One region of the Streptomyces sp. NPDC001194 genome, then DNA from elsewhere that is predicted to be linked to it. Evidence: riboswitches for the same ligand, from Rfam matches in the RefSeq annotation. Region 1 holds a riboswitch; the other holds the start of a gene.
The links. Region 1 has a riboswitch for S-adenosylmethionine ahead of ACFY1T_RS07085 (aminotransferase class V-fold PLP-dependent enzyme). Riboswitches for the same ligand answer to the same signal wherever they lie in the genome.
Positions count from the first base shown of each region.

Region 1 (8,305 bases):
GTGTCCACCGGCGCGCAGCCCGACTGGTACATGGGCTTCTCCGAGGGCCTCATCCGTGCGATGCCCGGCTGGGAGATCAACCTCTGGGGCCACACGCTCGTCCTGGGCGTGTTCATCCCGCTGGTGATCTTCCCGCTGGTCCTGGCCACGATCGCGGTCTACCCGTTCATCGAGTCCTGGGTCACCGGGGACAAGCGCGAGCACCACATCCTGGACCGCCCGCGCAACGTCCCGACCCGTACGGCCTTCGGTGTGGCCTGGCTGACGTGGTACGTCATCCTGCTGATCGCCGGTGGAAACGACATGTTCGCGCAGTACTTCCACCTGTCGATCAACAACATCACCTGGTTCGCCCGCATCGGCTTCTTCGTCGGCCCGGTCATCGCCTTCGTCATCACCAAGCGGATCTGCCTCGGCCTCCAGCGCCGGGACCGGGACAAGGTGCTGCACGGTCGCGAGACCGGCATCATCAAGCGCCTGCCGCACGGTGAGTTCGTCGAGATCCACGAGCCGCTGACCCAGGGCAAGCTGCACACGCTGACCGCGCACGAGCAGTACAAGCCGGTCGAGATCGGCCCGACGGTCGACGAGAACGGTGTCGAGCGCAAGGTCGGCCGCATGGAGAAGCTCCGCGCGAAGCTCAGCAAGGGCTACTACGCGCAGGACAGCCAGATTCCGAAGCCCACGGTGGAGGAGTACAAGGAGATCCAGAGCGGCCACGGCCACCACTGATCCCGCTTGAGGGACTGATTCAGGTCAGTCCTGGTGTCGCCACGGCAAGAGCCCCGTCCAGTGTCCGGACGGGGCTCTTTGCCGTCCCCGGGGCTGGATAGGCTGAACCCCTTCCCATTCGAGTGGGCCCCGACATCGGGTGGCCGATCAACAGCAGGAGCGGACCATGAACGTTGCGACCCCGGCAGGCGGCGACAGCGTGGCGGCCCGCGGCTGGCCGGGCCTCCTCGATGCCCTGCTGTCCGGCCAGGACCTGCGCGCGGACGAGACCGCCTGGGCCATGGACCGGATCATGCGCGGAGAGGCCACGGACGCCCAGATCGCCGGCTTCGTGGTGGCGCTGCGGGCCAAGGGGGAGACGGTCGCGGAGATCAACGGCCTCGTACGGTCCATGTACGGGCACGCCAACCTGATCGAGGTGCCGGGCCGGACGGTGGACATCGTCGGCACGGGCGGCGACGGGGCCAAGACGGTGAACATCTCGACGATGTCCTCGATCGTGGTGGCCGGCACGGGCGCGAAGGTGGTCAAGCACGGCAACCGGGCCGCGTCCTCCGCGAGCGGCTCCTCGGACGTGCTGGAGAAGCTGGGGGTCAACCTGGACCTCACCCCGGCGCGGGTGGTCGAGGTCGCGCAGGAGGCCGGCATCACCTTCTGCTTCGCGGTGAAGTTCCACCCGGCGCTGCGGCACGTGGCGGCGGCCCGCAAGGAGCTGGGCATCCGGACCACGTTCAACTTCCTGGGCCCGCTGACCAACCCGGCGCGGGTACGGGCGCAGGCCACGGGCGTGGCGGACGCGCGGGTGGCCCCCATCGTGGCGGGCGTGCTGGCGGAACGGGGCTCCTCGGCGCTGGTGTTCCGCGGGGACGACGGCCTGGACGAGCTGACGACGACGGCGACCTCCCGGGTGTGGTGGGTGCGCGACGGCCGGGTGGAGGAGCAGGCCTTCGACCCGCGTGACGTCGGCATCCCGCTGGTCGACGTCTCGGCGCTGCGGGGCGCGGACGCCTCGTACAACGCGGACGTCGCCCGCCGGCTGCTGGCCGGCGAGACGGGCCCCGTGCGCGACGCGGTCCTGCTGAACTCCGCGGCGGCCCTGGTGGCCCTGGACCCGGGCACGGGGACCCTGGAGGAGCAGATCGGCGCCGCGATCGCCCGCGCGGCCGAGTCCGTCGACTCGGGCGCGGCCCGCGCCGCCCTGGACCGCTGGGTGGCGGCCAGCAACGCCTGACCGTTTTCCGGCCAGGACCCCGGTGCGCGCGTATCACCATGCGGACCGGGGTCTTGCGCGCGGGGGATCTTGTGGCAGGATGCTGACCAGGTCACGAGTGACAGCGTTTTGGCCCCGGCTTGCTGTCCGGCAACCCTCCTTCCGTGGCGGGGTGCCCCGGGTGATGACCAGGCCGCAGGCAGAAAGGCCTGCGGCAAGCGCGGATCCCTCGACACCAGGGGTCCTGGTCTCTCGAGGAGCTTTTCCGTGAGCAAGCGAATGCGATAGGGCGACTCCGCCCCTTCTTCACCCTCCGTGCGGTCCCGAGCCGTCCGCGCGTCGAGGCAACTCCCGTACCCCCTCGCACCCGTGCATCCGCGCACCCGTCTTCCGGGACGCGTGGGCCGCGTGCGTCCGCGTACGGGCCGTCCGAAGCCATTCAGCCTGTCCTGCCGGGAGATACCGCCATGTCCACGTACCCGAACACCGCCGCCACCGACGTCGTGACCGCCGCCGACCCCGCCTGTGCCGAGCCGCTGCCGGTGCTCGGCCGGGACGTCACCGTCCCGCTCGTCACCGGCGGCGAGGTCACCTACGCGGCCCTCGACTACGCGGCCAGCGCCCCCGCGCTCCAGCGGGTCTGGGACGACGTCGCCGCGTACGCCCCGTACTACGGCAGCGTGCACCGCGGCGCCGGCTACCTCTCCCAGCTGTCCACGGACCTCTTCGAGCAGAGCCGGGCGACGGTCGCCGGGTTCCTCGACTGCCGCCCGTCCGATCAAGTGGTCTTCACCCGGTCCACCACCGACTCGCTGAACCTGCTCGCCGCCGTGCTGCCGGCCGACTGCCAGGTGTTCGTCTTCGAGACCGAGCACCACGCCTCGCTGCTGCCGTGGGGGAACGCGCAGGTCACGTACCTCAACGCGCCCCGGACCCCGGCCCAGGCCGTGGAGACCCTGGAGCGGGCGCTGGCCGGCCGGGACCCCTACGGGCCGGCGCTGGTCTGCGTCACCGGCGCGTCCAACGTCACCGGCGAGCTGTGGCCGGTGAAGGAGCTCGCCGCCGCGGCGCACGCCCACGGCGCGCGGATCGTCCTGGACGCCGCCCAGCTGGCCCCGCACCACCCGGTCTCCGTGCAGGAGCTCGACGTGGACTGGGTGGCCTTCTCCGGGCACAAGCTGTACGCGCCGTTCGGCTCGGGCGTGCTGGCCGGCCGGGCGGACTGGCTGCAGCGGGCGGAGCCGTACCTGGCCGGCGGCGGCGCCTCCCGGAAGGTCGCCCGCCGCGCGGACGGCGGCGTCGACGTCGAGTGGCACACGACGGCGGCCCGCCACGAGGCCGGCTCCCCGAACGTGATCGGCGTGTACTCGATCGCCTCCGCCTGCAAGGCCCTGACCGAGGCGGGCTTCGAGGACCTCGTCGCCCGCGAGCGGCACCTGATCGCCAAGGTCCGGAGCGGCCTGGCGGAGGTCCCGGCCGTCCGGATCCTGTCGCTCTTCGGCGACGACGCCCCGCGGGTCGGGGTCATCTCCTTCGTGGTCGACGGCTGGAACAGCTCGCACTTCGCGGCGGCGCTGTCGGCGGAGTACGGGATCGGCGTCCGCGACGGCCTCTTCTGCGCCCACCCGCTGGTCCGCACCCTGCTGGGCAGCGAGCCGCAGGCCCAGGGCGAATGCGGAGCCCCCGAGGCGGCCCCGGGCGAGCGCTCGCTGAACGCGATCCGCGTCAGCTTCGGCGCCGGCACCCCGGACGAGCACGTCGACCGCTTCGTCGGGGCCGTGAAGGAACTGGTGGCCGACGGGGCGAAGTGGCAGTACCGCACCGAGGAGGGCCGCTGCGTCCCGGCCGTGTGAGACGGTTCGGATCATGACGTACTGGGATCCGATGCCGACCGTGCGGGCGATGGTGGGCGAGCCGCACCCGCTGTGGCGGGGGGACCGGGTGAGCTCGGACTGGTCCGGGCCGGCCCCCGACGGCTGGGAGCAGCGGGACTGGCGCAATGTCCCCGGCCCCTTCTACACGGCCAACACGGACAACTGCCTCACCGGACGGCAGTGCGCACCCGGCCACGTCGGGTACGAGGACGAGTACTGCTCCGAGTTCGTCTACCGCCAGCCCCGTACGCCCGCCGGGGTCCACGCCCTGACCTGCGCGGCCGACTGCGAGCCCTTCGCGGCCTACGGGGGTGACGGCGACGCCCACTGGACGCCGGAGCTGGTCCGGGACTGGTGGCGTGAGCGGGGCCGGGTGCGGGAGTGGGCCATGGGCGTCGGGTGGGGCCCCGGCGCGACCTCCGATCTGGCGGGGCTCCTGGACGCGGCCGAGGGGGCCCGCGCGTACGTCGCGCACATCGACGGCGACCTCGCGGTCCAGCTGCGCGGGTACGTCTTCTGGCTCGCCGAGGGCCGCCCGGCGCGGCCGGGGGAGGCGCTGCCCGCGCTGTGAGCGCCCGCCGCTACGCGTCGAGGCCGATGGCGAAGGCCGCTTCCAGGTCGTGCTGGGAGTACGTGCGGAACGCCACGTGCGTGTCCGTCGCCTCGACGCCCGGGATCTTGCTGATGCGGCCCGGGATGATGTCCGCCAGGTTCTCGTGGCGGGCCACGCGGACCAGCGCGATCAGGTCGTACGTACCCGTGACGGAGTAGACCTCGCTGACGCTGTCCAGCGCGGCGATGGACTCGGCGATCTCGGGGATGCGGTCCACGCTGGTCTTGATGAGCACGATCGCGGTGATCACGGCTGGCTGTCTCCCTCGGTGGCCGTCGCTGGTCGCCTCACTCTAGTCGTACGCCGATAGCGCACCCACGCGTAGACGAAGCCGAGCGAGAAGCCCACCAGGTGGGCGAGGTACGCCACCCCGGGACCGCTGCCCGCGCGGTGCGCCGCCACCCACTGGAGCGCGAACCAGAACAGCAGGACCAGCCACGCCGGGAAGCGCAGGGGGAGGAACAGGAGGAAGGGGAACAGGCTCGTCACGCGGGCGCGCGGGAACAGGCAGAGGAAGGCGCCGAGCACCGCGGAGATCGCGCCCGAGGCGCCGACCAGGGTCTGGTCCGACGAGGCGTTGGCCGCCGCGTACGCCGCCAGCGCCAGGTAGCCCGTACAGACGTAGAACGAGAGGAACTCCCCTCGCCCCATCCGCTCCTGCGCCATCACGCCGAAGACGTACAGGAACAGCATGTTGCCGAGCAGGTGCAGCCAGCTGCCGTGCACGAACAGGGCGGTGAGCGGCGTCAGGAGGGCCCGCGCCGAGCCGGTGAAGAGCTCGTCGGGGACGACGCCCCAGTGCCGGAAGTACGCGGTCCCCGTCTCCAGTAACCGCTCGCCCGTCCCGTACGCGGGATTCAGCCCCGAGGACGGGCCGAACAGGAACACCGCGCAGCAGCCGGCGATCAGCGCGTGGACGACCACCGGGCCCCGGGCGGCCTCCCGGAGGGCCTGCCACTTTACGATCATGCGATCGAGCATGACCCAAGCGGACCCGCCCGGAGCACCGGCAGGCCGTAGGGTTACGAGCTGCGGTCCGCCGATTGACGCGGACGGCGGCTTTAATTGAATCAGCTACGAAGGAGAGAGCGGCCTGATGACGGTTCCCCTGCCGACCGACACCACCCGGTGGCGCTGCACGCTGTGCGGCAACCTCACGCGTTTCGACGTCACTCGTTCGTCGAAGGTCGTGGAGTACGTCCACCTGGATCTTGCCGGGGAGCCCAAGGTCGAGGAGCGCGAGGTGGTCAATGAGACCATCGAGTCGGTGCGCTGCCGCTGGTGCAACGCGGTGGACCAGATCGAGCTCGTGGACAGGCCGGGCGCGGACTCCTGACGGAGCCCCGCCCACAGGTGAATGACGGTAGGGGTGACGGATTGTGGAGCCAGCAAGCGGCGCTGAGCCGGCCGACGCGGCCGGCGACGCCGCCGAGGTGCTCGACCGCCCGCTGCCGGAAGGCGTGCGGCGCCGGGTCGTCGCGCTCGTCTCGGACGCCTTCGGCGGACTGACGGTCGCGGACCTCCCGGCGCAGCTGCGCCAGTACGCCCGGTTCACCCCGACCCGGCGAGCCAAGTTCGCCGGCAACGCGATGGCCGCGGCGGTGGAGGCGGACGCCGTCTTCCGGGGCCGCGTCGCGGAGAAGCTGCGGGAGGCGCAGGCCGAGCTGGCCGGCGCCCTGGAGTCCGGCGCCCCGCCGGCCGCCGCGGACCCGCTGGACGTGGCTGCCGCCGCGTACGTGCTGCGCCCGGTCGGCTGGGTGAAGCTGGTGGCCGCCGCGGGCGAGGAGGCGCAGCGCGCCGACGCCGAGCGGGTCGGCGAGGAGACCCGGCGCGAACTGGAGCGGCTGCGCGAGGAACTGGCCCACGCACGGGACGCCCAGCGTCTGGGTGGCGAGCAGGTGCGGGCCGACCTGGACGCGGCGCGCAGGGAAGTGGAATCGCTGCAGCGCAAACTGCGCAGCGCCCAGAGCGACGTGAAGCGCGGCGAGGCGGCCCTGCGCAAGGTCACCGCCGAGATCGACGGGATCCGGGGGGAGGCCGCCGCGCAGGTGACCGCCGCCGAGAGCGAGAGCCGGCGGCTCAAGTCCCGCCTCGCGGAGGTCGAGACGGCGCTGGAGACCTCCCGCCGGGCCACCCGCGAGGGCCGCAGCGTCGAGGACATGCGGCTGCGGCTGCTGCTGGACACCGTGCTGGACGCGGCTCAGGGGCTGCGCCGGGAGCTGGCGCTGCCGCCGGTCTCGACGCGGCCGGCCGACACCGTGGACGCGGTGGAGCCGGGCCGGATGACCCCGAAGGACATCGCGGCACGCGCCCTGTCGGAGACCGATCCGGCGCTGCTGGACCAGCTGTTGGCGCTGCCCCAGGCCCATCTGGTGGTCGACGGGTACAACGTGACGAAGACCGGCTATCCGACGATGCCGCTGGAGAAGCAGCGGCTGCGGCTGCTGGGCGGGCTGTCGATGCTGGCCGCGCAGACGGGCGCGGAGATGACCTGCGTCTTCGACGGCGCGGAACTGGCGGCCCCGGTGCTGCTCGCGCCGCCGCGCGGGGTGCGGGTGCTGTTCTCCAAGCCCGGTGTGACGGCGGACGAGCTGATCCGCCAGCTGGTGCGCGCGGAACCGCCCGGCCGTCCGGTGGTCGTGGTCTCCACCGACCGTGAGGTGGCCGACGGCGTGGCGAAGGCGGGAGCCCGGCCCGTGACGTCCGCTTTGTTGCTGAAGCGGCTTTCGCGCGTTTCGTAACTCCTAGCGGGAATGCCCGATTTGGCGGGGCGGGCAGGGAACGTACCGTCAAGTGCCCTGCACAGAGCGTGGGCCGTAGGTAAAGAACCTGGTCGGCAGCCAAGTTTTTTGCCGACAGGATTTGAACTGATCACAGCAAGGTCACTAGGGTCGGGCTCAAACCTTCGTGCGGCAGTTCACTCATTCGGGGTGACGGCGGAGGTGCGCTGCCGAGCCTTGCGGCCGTATTCGGCGGCTCCAGGAATAAGGAGCTCGCGTTCGTGGCGTCCCACCGTCGACCCAAGCCGCCGACCCGCACCCGCGTGAGCGTGCTCACCGCCCTCGCCACCGCGGCCGTCGCCCTCTCCTCCCACTCGGCCATGGCCGCCCCGGCCAAGCCGGGCAAGGACGAGGTCAAGAGCAAGGTCGACGCCCTCTACGAGGAGTCCGAGCAGGCCACCGAGAAGTTCAACGGGGCCAAAGAGCGCCAGGAGAAGCTGGAGAAGGAGATCTCGCAGCTCCAGGACCAGGTCGCGCGCGGCCAGGACGAGCTCAACGGCCTTCGCAGCACGCTCGGTTCGATGGCGACGGCCCAGTACCGCGGCGGCGGCCTCGACCCGTCCATGCTGCTCCTGCTCTCCTCCGACCCGGACGCATTCCTCGACAAGGCCTCCACGCTCCAGCAGGTGAGCGGCAAGCAGGTCGAGGCGATAACGAAGATCCAGGCCAAGCAGCGCAGCCTCGCGCAGCAGCGCCAGGAAGCCACCGGCAAGCTCGCCGACCTCGAAGCCGTCCGCAAGGAACTCGCCGAGAAGAAGGCGGCAGCCCAGAGCAAGCTCGCCGACGCCCAGGCCCTCCTCAACACGCTGACCGCCGAGGAGCGGGGCCAGTTGAAGAGCGACGCGGCCAAGGACGGCCAGGCCGCCGCGGACGCCGCCGGCTCCAAGGGCGCGGTGAAGGGCTCGGGCCGGGCCGGGGCGGCCCTCGCCGCCGCGATCACCCAGAAGGGCGACCGCTACCACATGGGCGACACCGGCCCCGACTCGTGGGACTGCTCGGGCCTGACCCAGTGGGCCTACGCCCAGGCCGGCGTCAAGATCAGCCGCGTCACCACCACGCAGGCCAACGACGGTACGCGCATCTACAACGAGAGCGA
Region 1 covers NZ_JBIAXU010000002.1:519,006-527,310, forward strand. The annotation lists gene ACFY1T_RS07075 (cytochrome bc complex cytochrome b subunit) at 1-732, shown strand, start outside; gene trpD (anthranilate phosphoribosyltransferase) at 899-1,963, shown strand; SAM riboswitch class IV at 2,053-2,169, shown strand; gene ACFY1T_RS07085 (aminotransferase class V-fold PLP-dependent enzyme) at 2,410-3,795, shown strand; gene ACFY1T_RS07090 (ferredoxin) at 3,809-4,387, shown strand; gene ACFY1T_RS07095 (Lrp/AsnC family transcriptional regulator) at 4,398-4,679, opposite strand; gene ACFY1T_RS07100 (rhomboid family intramembrane serine protease) at 4,676-5,398, opposite strand; gene ACFY1T_RS07105 (hypothetical protein) at 5,526-5,765, shown strand; gene ACFY1T_RS07110 (NYN domain-containing protein) at 5,806-7,170, shown strand; gene ACFY1T_RS07115 (NlpC/P60 family protein) at 7,431-8,305, shown strand, end outside.

Region 2 (8,305 bases), on a different contig from region 1:
CCGCTCCCGGGCAGCACGAAGGGCCCGTACCCCTCCTCTGAGGTCCGGGCCCTGCGTGTGTATGCGTCGGTGGTCGATCGCGCCGGGACTAGACGGCGAGCTTGACCATGTCCGCCTGCGGACCCTTCTGGCCCTGCGAGATCTCGAACTCGACCCGCTGACCCTCTTCAAGGGTGCGGTACCCGTCCATCTGGATGGCGCTGTAGTGGACGAACACATCCGCACCACCGTCGACCGCGATGAAGCCGTAGCCCTTCTCCGCGTTGAACCACTTGACGGTGCCCTGAGCCATGCCTAACTCCCCTATTACTGGCCCTTGCGCAGGACCGCACTTCGCGGTCCCGGGTCAGAACTTGCGCCGGAACGCCTCGACCGGGGCTGAATGTATCCGCACCGCTGCTGTCTGCAACAGGTCAATCCGACGAGAATTCTGGACACGGGGATACATTGAAATAGAGTGAAAAGTTGGCATATTCCCGGGCAACTCGGACCCGGCATATCTCGCCAAAGCCCCATACCGCACTCACACATTGACTCAATGTCAACCATCACGCGACCCGCTCATATGCGGCGGGCAAGTACAGCGGAGGGGACTTCCCCAACTCTACCGCGCCCAACCAAGCAGAATTACCCCCTCCGCTTTTACCGGAGGGGGTAATTCTGGGCTTTCGCGTGTCAGCAGCCGCCCGCGACGGCGGGAATGATCGAGACGCCCGCGCCGTCCGGCGTCACCGCGTCCAGACCGCCCTCGAAGCGCACGTCGTCGTCGTTGACGTAGACGTTCACGAAGCGGCGCAGCTTGCCCTGGTCGTCCAGGACACGGGCGGAGATGCCCGGGTGGTTCGCCTCCAGGGAGGCGATGACCTCGGAGAGGGTCGCACCCTCGGCGGAGACCTCCGCCTGGCCGCCGGTGTAGGTGCGCAGGATGGTGGGGATGCGGACGTTGACGCTCATGGCGCTACTGCCTTTCCGGGGTTCAGAGGAGGGATCAGGCCAGGCCGGCGGCGCGGAACGCGTCCAGGCTCGGGCGGATGGTGGCGGTCTGCCCGCTGTCCGCGGCCACCGCCTCCAGGGTCTTGAGGCCGTCACCGGTGTTGAGGACCACCGTGGTCAGCGCCGGGTCGAGCTGCCCGTTCTCGATGAGCTTCTTCGTCACGCCGACGGTCACGCCGCCCGCGGTCTCGGCGAAGATGCCCTCGGTCTGCGCGAGGATCTTGATGGCCTCGACGACCTGCTCGTCGGTGACGTCCTCGACGTAGCCGCCCGTACGGCGGGCGATGTCCAGGACGTACGGGCCGTCGGCAGGGTTGCCGATGGCCAGCGACTTGGCGATGGTGTTCGGCTTCTGCGGGCGCACCACGTCGTGGCCGGCCTTGAACGCCGTGGAGACCGGGGAGCAGCCCTCGGCCTGCGCACCGAAGATCTTGTACGGCTTGTCCTCGACGAGCCCGAGCTTGATCAGCTCCTGCAGACCCTTGTCGATCTTCGTCAGCTGCGAGCCGGACGCGATCGGGATCACGATCTGGTCGGGCAGCTGCCAGCCGAGCTGCTCGCAGATCTCGTAGGCCAGCGTCTTGGAGCCCTCGCCGTAGTACGGGCGCAGGTTGACGTTGACGAAGCCCCAGCCCTCGCCCAGCGGGTCGCCGATGAGCTCGGAGCAGAAGCGGTTGACGTCGTCGTAGTTGCCCTCGATGCCGACGAGGTCGCCGCCGTACACACCGGCCATGACGACCTTGCCCTGCTCCAGGTCGTGCGGGATGAACACGCAGGAGCGGAAGCCGGCCCGGGCGGCCGCGGCGCCGACGGCGCCGGCCAGGTTGCCGGTGGAGGAGCAGGACAGGGTGGTGAAGCCGAAGGCGCGGGCGGCCTCGACCGCGATGGCCACGACGCGGTCCTTGAAGGAGTGCGTCGGGTTGCCGGAGTCGTCCTTCACGTACAGCTTGCCGGTGAAGCCGAGCTCCTTGGCCAGGTTGGCCGCGTCCACGAGCTTGGTGAAGCCGGGGTTCAGGCTGGGCTTGGAGGCCACGTCCGCGGGGACGGGCAGCAGCGGGGCGTAGCGCCAGATGTTGTTCGGGCCGGCCTCGATCGCGGCGCGCAGCGCTTCGGGGTCCCCGGTGGGAAGGTCGTAGGCGACTTCCAGCGGACCGAAACACTCGACGCAGGCGAAGATGGGTCCGAGCTCGAAACGGGTACCGCACTCACGACACGAGAGGCCGGTGGCAGGTCCGAGATCGACAGAGGTGGCAACAGTCTGTGCAGCCATGATGGCGAGGCCCTTTCTCCTCATCTTCCCCATGGCGCACTTCGCCATGAGACGGAATTGGCACCTTCCCTAGCCGGGGACCTCGCTGCTGCAAGCGAGCGCGAGAACCGACTGGAGGGTTGCCGGGGCTTCAACGGGCCGTGTCCCTCTGCCCCTCTGGATGAGCGGTATGGCACCGGTGCGCGCGCTCTGCGGCGCGTCCGGGCATTTGTGCGCGGGGACCCCCGGCATGCGGTGGTCCTTCGCGTTGTTCAAGACTGTAACCGAAGGCCCGGGCGGTTGAGACAGCCGTCCGAACCGCGAGATGGATCACTTTTCGGCCGAAAGCGCCGAGGGGCGACGGACGAACGACGGACGAGCAGGGAGTGCTGAACGTGCTGGAAGAGGTGGAGCGCTGGTTCGCGGACCGCTCCTGGTCCGCGGCAGACCGACCGCTCGACCAGCTGTTGTCCGCCAAACGGGCGGCCGGCACCACGGTCAGCGTCGTCCTGCCCGCGCTCGACGAGGAGGAGACGGTCGGCGCGATCGTCGAGGTGATCCGGCGCGATCTGATCGACGGGCTGCCGCTGCCCTTGGTCGACGAACTGGTCGTGATCGACTCGGGCTCCACCGACCGGACGGCCGAGGTGGCCGCGAAGGCGGGCGCCCGGGTGGTGCACCGCGACGACATCCTGCCGCGGATCCCGGCCGTGCACGGCAAGGGCGAGGTGCTGTGGCGTTCGCTGCTGGCGACCACCGGGGACGTCGTCTGCTTCGTCGACGCGGACCTGCGGGACTTCTCCTCCGCCTTCGTGTCCGGGATCGTGGGCCCGCTGCTGACCGAGCCGGACGTGCAGTTCGTCAAGGCGATGTACGACCGCCCCCTGGCCGACGCGCCCGGCCAGGGCGGCCGGGTCACCGAGCTCGTCGCCCGCCCCCTCCTCAATCTCCACTGGCCGCAGCTGGCCGGCTTCGTCCAGCCGCTGGGCGGCGAGTACGCCGTGCGCCGGGCCCTGCTGGAACGTCTGCCCTTCCCCGTCGGGTACGGGGTCGAGCTCGGCCTGCTCGTGGACGCGCTGCACACCGTCGGGCTGGACGCGCTGGCCCAGGTGGACGTGGGCGTACGGCTCCACCGCCACCAGGACGGCCAGGCACTCGGCCGCATGGCCGCGGCGATCTACCGGACGGCGCAGCTGCGGCTCTCGCGCGGGCACCTCGTACGGCCCGAGCTGACGCAGTTCGAGCGCGGCCCGGACGGGTTCGTGCCGCGGACGTACCCCGTGGACACCGAGGAGCGGCCGCCGATGGCCGGGGTCAAGGAGTACTCCGGCCGCCGGGTGGCGTGAGGGAACTGACGTTTGAGCAGGCGGGCCCCGGGCTAGGTTCGCCGCATGGCTTCCCAGGTACTCGTTGCAGCGAACCGCGGCCCGCTCTCCTACGACCTCGGCGACGACGGCACCCTCACGGCCCGGCGCGGCGGGGGCGGACTCGTCTCCGGCCTCTCCGCCGCCCTCGCCCGCCAGCCGGAGGCGCTGTGGATCTGCGCGGCGCTGTCGGAGGCGGACCGGGAGGCGGTCCGCCGGGGCGTCTGCGAGCCCGGCGTCCGGATGCTGGACATCGATCCCACGACGTACGACGACGCGTACAACGGCATCGCGAACTCGGTGCTGTGGTTCACCCACCACCACCTGTACGACATCCCGCGCGAGCCGGTCTTCGACGCGGAGTTCCGCCGGCAGTGGGCTTCGTACGTCGCGTACAACCGCGCCTTCGCGGCGGCGCTGGCCGAGGAGGCGGGCGAGGGCGCGGCCGTGCTCGTACAGGACTACCACCTGGCCCTGGTCCCCGGTGAGCTGCGGGAACTGCGGCCGGACCTGCGGATCGGGCACTTCACGCACACGCCGTGGGCATCGGACGCCTACCTGCGGATGCTGCCGGACGCGATCAGGTCCGAGCTGCTGTGGGGGATGCTCGGGGCGGACCGGCTCGGCTTCCACACCCGGGAGTGGGCGGCGGAGTTCGTGCGCGGCGCGGCCGTCGACGACGCGAGCGGAAGCGCCGACCCGTTCTGGCCCTCGGGCTCGAAGCCCGGCGTGCACCACCGCCGGAAGGGCCCCGACGGCAGCCTCGGGGAGCAGCGCACCACCGACGTGTGCACGTACCCGCTGGGCGTGGACGCCGACGAGCTGCGCGCGCTGGCGCACCGGCCCGAGGTGAACGACAAGCTGGCGGCGCTGCGCGCGGAGGTCGGGGACCGCAAGACGATCGTCCGGGTGGACCGGACGGAGCTGTCGAAGAACATCGTGCGCGGGCTGCTGGCGTACCGGGAGCTGCTGACGGCGCACCCCGAGTGGCGCGGGCGGGTGGTCCACCTGGCCTCGGCGTACCCCTCCCGGCAGGACCTGGCGGTGTACCGGTCCTACACGCAGGCGGTGCGGGAGCTGGCGGAGCGGATCAACGAGGAGTTCGGCACGCCGGACTGGCAGCCGGTGCTGGTGTCGGTGAAGGACGACTTCGCCCGCTCCCTGGCGGCGTACCGGCTGGCCGACGTGGCGCTGGTGAACCCGGTCCGGGACGGGATGAACCTGGTGGCGAAGGAGATCCCGGTGGTGTCGGACGCGGGGTGCGCCCTGGTGCTCTCCACGGGGGCAGGGGCGTACGGGGAGCTCCGCGAGGACGCGCTGACGGTGAACCCGTACGACGTGTCGGCGACGGCGGAGGCCCTGCACGCGGCGCTGTCCATGCCGGCGGACGAGCGGCTGGAGCGCACCAAGCGCCTGGCCGCCGCCGCCACCGCCCTGCCCCCGACGGCCTGGTTCACGGCCCAGCTGGACGCCCTGCGCGGGGTGTAGAGGGCTTCAGTCCAGGTCGAACTGCCAGTGCGCGGTCTCGCGGTGGCTCGCGGACGGCGCGTGGACCTCGACCGTGAACGGGGCGCCCCGGCCGTCGGGAACCACCCTCACCTGAACGGTCCGCTTGCCGCCCTTGCCGAGGGGCGGCATGAGGGCCGAGGCCACCTCGTCCTCGTTGACCCAGGTCAGCGTGGAGCCGGTCGCATAGTGGTCGGAGGACTTGCCCGCCCGCACGACGACGGGGGCGTCGCCGACCGTGCTGACGGCGCTCTTCTGCGACTCACCGCCCGGGTTCAGCACCCCGTCGGTGCCGTTGGCGTAGGTGATGGTGAAGCGGTAGGCCCCGTCGTCCCCGCGGCGGGGCCGGCCGACCGTGACCTCGAGGTCGTCGACGTACCGGGCGGTCGTGCCGGGGGCGAGCGGGTCCACCACGCTGCCGGAGGGGCTGTCGTTGTCGAGGTGCCCGCCGCCCTGCAGGCTCTTCGCCAGTTCGGCCAGCGCCACGGCTCCCACGAGGGCCAGCACGGTGACGACGAGCAGCGCCACCGCGCAGCCCGTGAGGCCGCGGGAGCTCGTGGTGGTCGCCGCGGCGGGGGTCGGGTCCGTGTCCATGCAGGTGACGATAGGAGCGGCCGGGCGGCGGATCATGAGCGTTCGTACTCAGAGGTCCGCTGGGTACACGGGTGCCGCGCACGTCAGCCGCGGATGGCTCCGGCCAGCGCGGCCAGGAAGGCCACCACGTCCGCGGGGCCGTTCAGGACCAGGTCGGCCCGGGCGGAGAGTTCGGGGACCTCGGCCGAGCCGCTGGCCACCAGGAGCCCCGGCATGCCGTCGGTACGGAGCTTCTCCACGGCCGCGTACGCCGCGAGGTCGCCCAGGTCGTCCCCCGCGTACAGGACGGCCTCGGCGCCCGTCTCCGCGAGGTACTCGGTCAGGGCCACGCCCTTGTCCATGCCCGGCGGCCGCAGCTCCAGCACCGCCCGCCCCGGCTCCACCATCAGCCCGTGGCGCGCCGCCAGCTCGGCCAGCGGCTCGCGCAGCGCGGCGAACGCCGCGTCCGGGTCGGCCGCCCGCCGGGTGTGCACGGCCAGGGCCCGGCCCTTCTCCTCGATCCACGTGCCGCGCCAGGCGCCGATGGAGTCCAGGAACCCGGGCAGCTCCGCCCGGACGGCGGCGACCCCGGGGTGCTCGGCCGGGGCGTGCACGATCCCGGTCACGGCGTCCCAGCGCTCGGCCCCGTAGTGGCCGAGGACCACCAGGTGCTCCAGGCCGGGGGCGCCGGCGAAGCCCCCGTAGCGGACCGCGACCCCCGCCGGCCGGCCGGTGATCACGGCCACCGAGGCGACCTCCGGGGCCAGGGCGGACAGCGCAGGGACGGCTCCCGGGTGGGCGCGCGCCTGGTCCGGGTCCGGGACGATCTCGGCGAGGGTGCCGTCGAAGTCGAGCGCGACCACGGAGCGGCGGGGCACCCGGAGGAGGGCTTCGAGTCCCTCCCGTCCGGCGGCGGTGACGGGCATCGGCATGCTGTGCGGATGGCTCCCCATGGGGACGACCCTAACGGCCCTGGCGGGCCACGGCTACGGCGCGGCGAAGGGCTCCGGCGCCCGCCCGCCGGCGAGGCGTCAGCGCCGGGCGCGCTGCGCCTCGCGGATGCGGCGGAGCCGGTTGACGGTGCCCGGGGCGTGGGCGAGGGCCCGCGGGTCGTCCATCAGCACGTTGAGCAGCTGGTAGTAGCGGACCGGGGTCATCCCCAGCCCTTCCCTTATCGCCCGCTCCTTGGCTCCGGGACCGGGCCAGGTGCGTCCCTCGTACGCGAGCACCGCGGCCTCGGTGGCCGTCAGCCCCACGTCGTCCGTCATACCGCCAGATTAACGCCGCCGTGTGACACCCACCCGGCCCAGGCCCCCCGGCGGGGGGGTGCGAGGGGCGGCCGGCGAGGGGCGTGCGCCCCGGCGGCGTCGCGTCAGTGCGCGTCCGCCCTGCGCGCCGACTCGGCGATGTCCTCCAGGACCTTCGCCGGCTGCCCGCCCGGCTGCACGCTCTTGCCGATGTTCTGCTTGACGTCCTCGCTGACCCCGGCCCAGGACTTCTTGCCGACCGGGTAGAGCCGCGCGTTCGGCAGTGCCTGCAGGAACGTCTTCAGCTGCGTGGCCGAGCCGCCCGTACTGGCGTCCATCGCCCGGTAGCCGGTCGTCGTGACCGGCAGCAGGTCGTACTTGTTGGTGAAGGCCGTCACGTTCTTCGCCTCGTACAGGTAGTCCAGGAACTTCCCGGACTCCTTGCGGTGGCCGTTCTTGAAGGCCATGACCCAGTCCGCGACGCCCATCGTCGGGTGCTCGGTCCCGTCGGCGGTCGGCATGGCCACCATGCCGAACTTCACGCCCTTCTCGGCCGCCTGCTTCAGCAGCGTGGGGTGGCCGTTGAGCATGCCGACCTCGCCCCGCGTGAAGGCGTCGAAGGCCGCCTGCCGGTCGGTCTTCGCCGGTTCCAGCGCTCCGGTCAGCCCCTGGCCGACCATCTTGTCGCGCAGGAACTCGAACGTCTTGACGTTGTCCGCGGAGTCGATCGCGTACGCCTCTTCGTTGTCGGTGTAGCCGCCACCGCCCGCGAGCATCCACATCATCGACTCGGCCTGCGCCTCCTCGCGGCCCAGCGGCAGTGCGAACGGCGTCGCCACGCCCGCCGCCTTGAGCTTCTTCGCGGCGGCCTCCAGGTCGGCCCAGCTCTTCGGCTGCCATCCGCCCTTGGTGTCCTTCGGCACGACCCCGGCGTCCGTCAGCAGCTTCTCGTTGTAGAAGAGCAGGCGGGTGCTGGCCACGAAGGGCATCCCGTACTGGACCCGCCGGACCTTGCCGGCGTCGGCGAGCGGCGCGAGGAAGTCGGCCTCGGTGCTGACGGAGAGCAGCTCCTCCGCCGTGTACAGCTTGCCCGCGGCCGCGTAGTCGGCGTACGCGCCGATCTGCGCGATGTCGGGGGCCTTGCCGGCCTTGACCATCTCCGCGACCTTGGCGTCGACCTCGGACCAGGAGTAGACGCTGACCTCGACCTTCACGCCCGGATGGTCCTTCTGGAAGCCTGCGGCGAGGTCCTTCCAGTAGCCCGCGGAGGAGTTCTGCGGATTGTCCCCGTAGTCGGCCGCCACGACCCGCAGGGTCACCTCGTTGTCCCCGGTGATGCTCCCCACGGCTCCGCAGCCGGTGAGTGCCGCGGC
Region 2 covers NZ_JBIAXU010000013.1:100,856-109,160, reverse strand. The annotation lists gene ACFY1T_RS24255 (cold-shock protein) at 89-292, opposite strand; gene ACFY1T_RS24250 (MoaD/ThiS family protein) at 676-954, opposite strand; gene thrC (threonine synthase) at 989-2,263, opposite strand; SAM riboswitch class I at 2,281-2,430, opposite strand; gene ACFY1T_RS24240 (glucosyl-3-phosphoglycerate synthase) at 2,638-3,588, shown strand; gene ACFY1T_RS24235 (trehalose-6-phosphate synthase) at 3,634-5,094, shown strand; gene ACFY1T_RS24230 (hypothetical protein) at 5,101-5,706, opposite strand; gene otsB (trehalose-phosphatase) at 5,790-6,638, opposite strand; gene ACFY1T_RS24220 (DUF3263 domain-containing protein) at 6,717-6,953, opposite strand; gene ACFY1T_RS24215 (extracellular solute-binding protein) at 7,058-8,305, opposite strand, start outside.
Region 2: linked by a shared signal. The riboswitch ahead of thrC (threonine synthase) and the one ahead of ACFY1T_RS07085 (aminotransferase class V-fold PLP-dependent enzyme) in region 1 are both predicted to bind S-adenosylmethionine.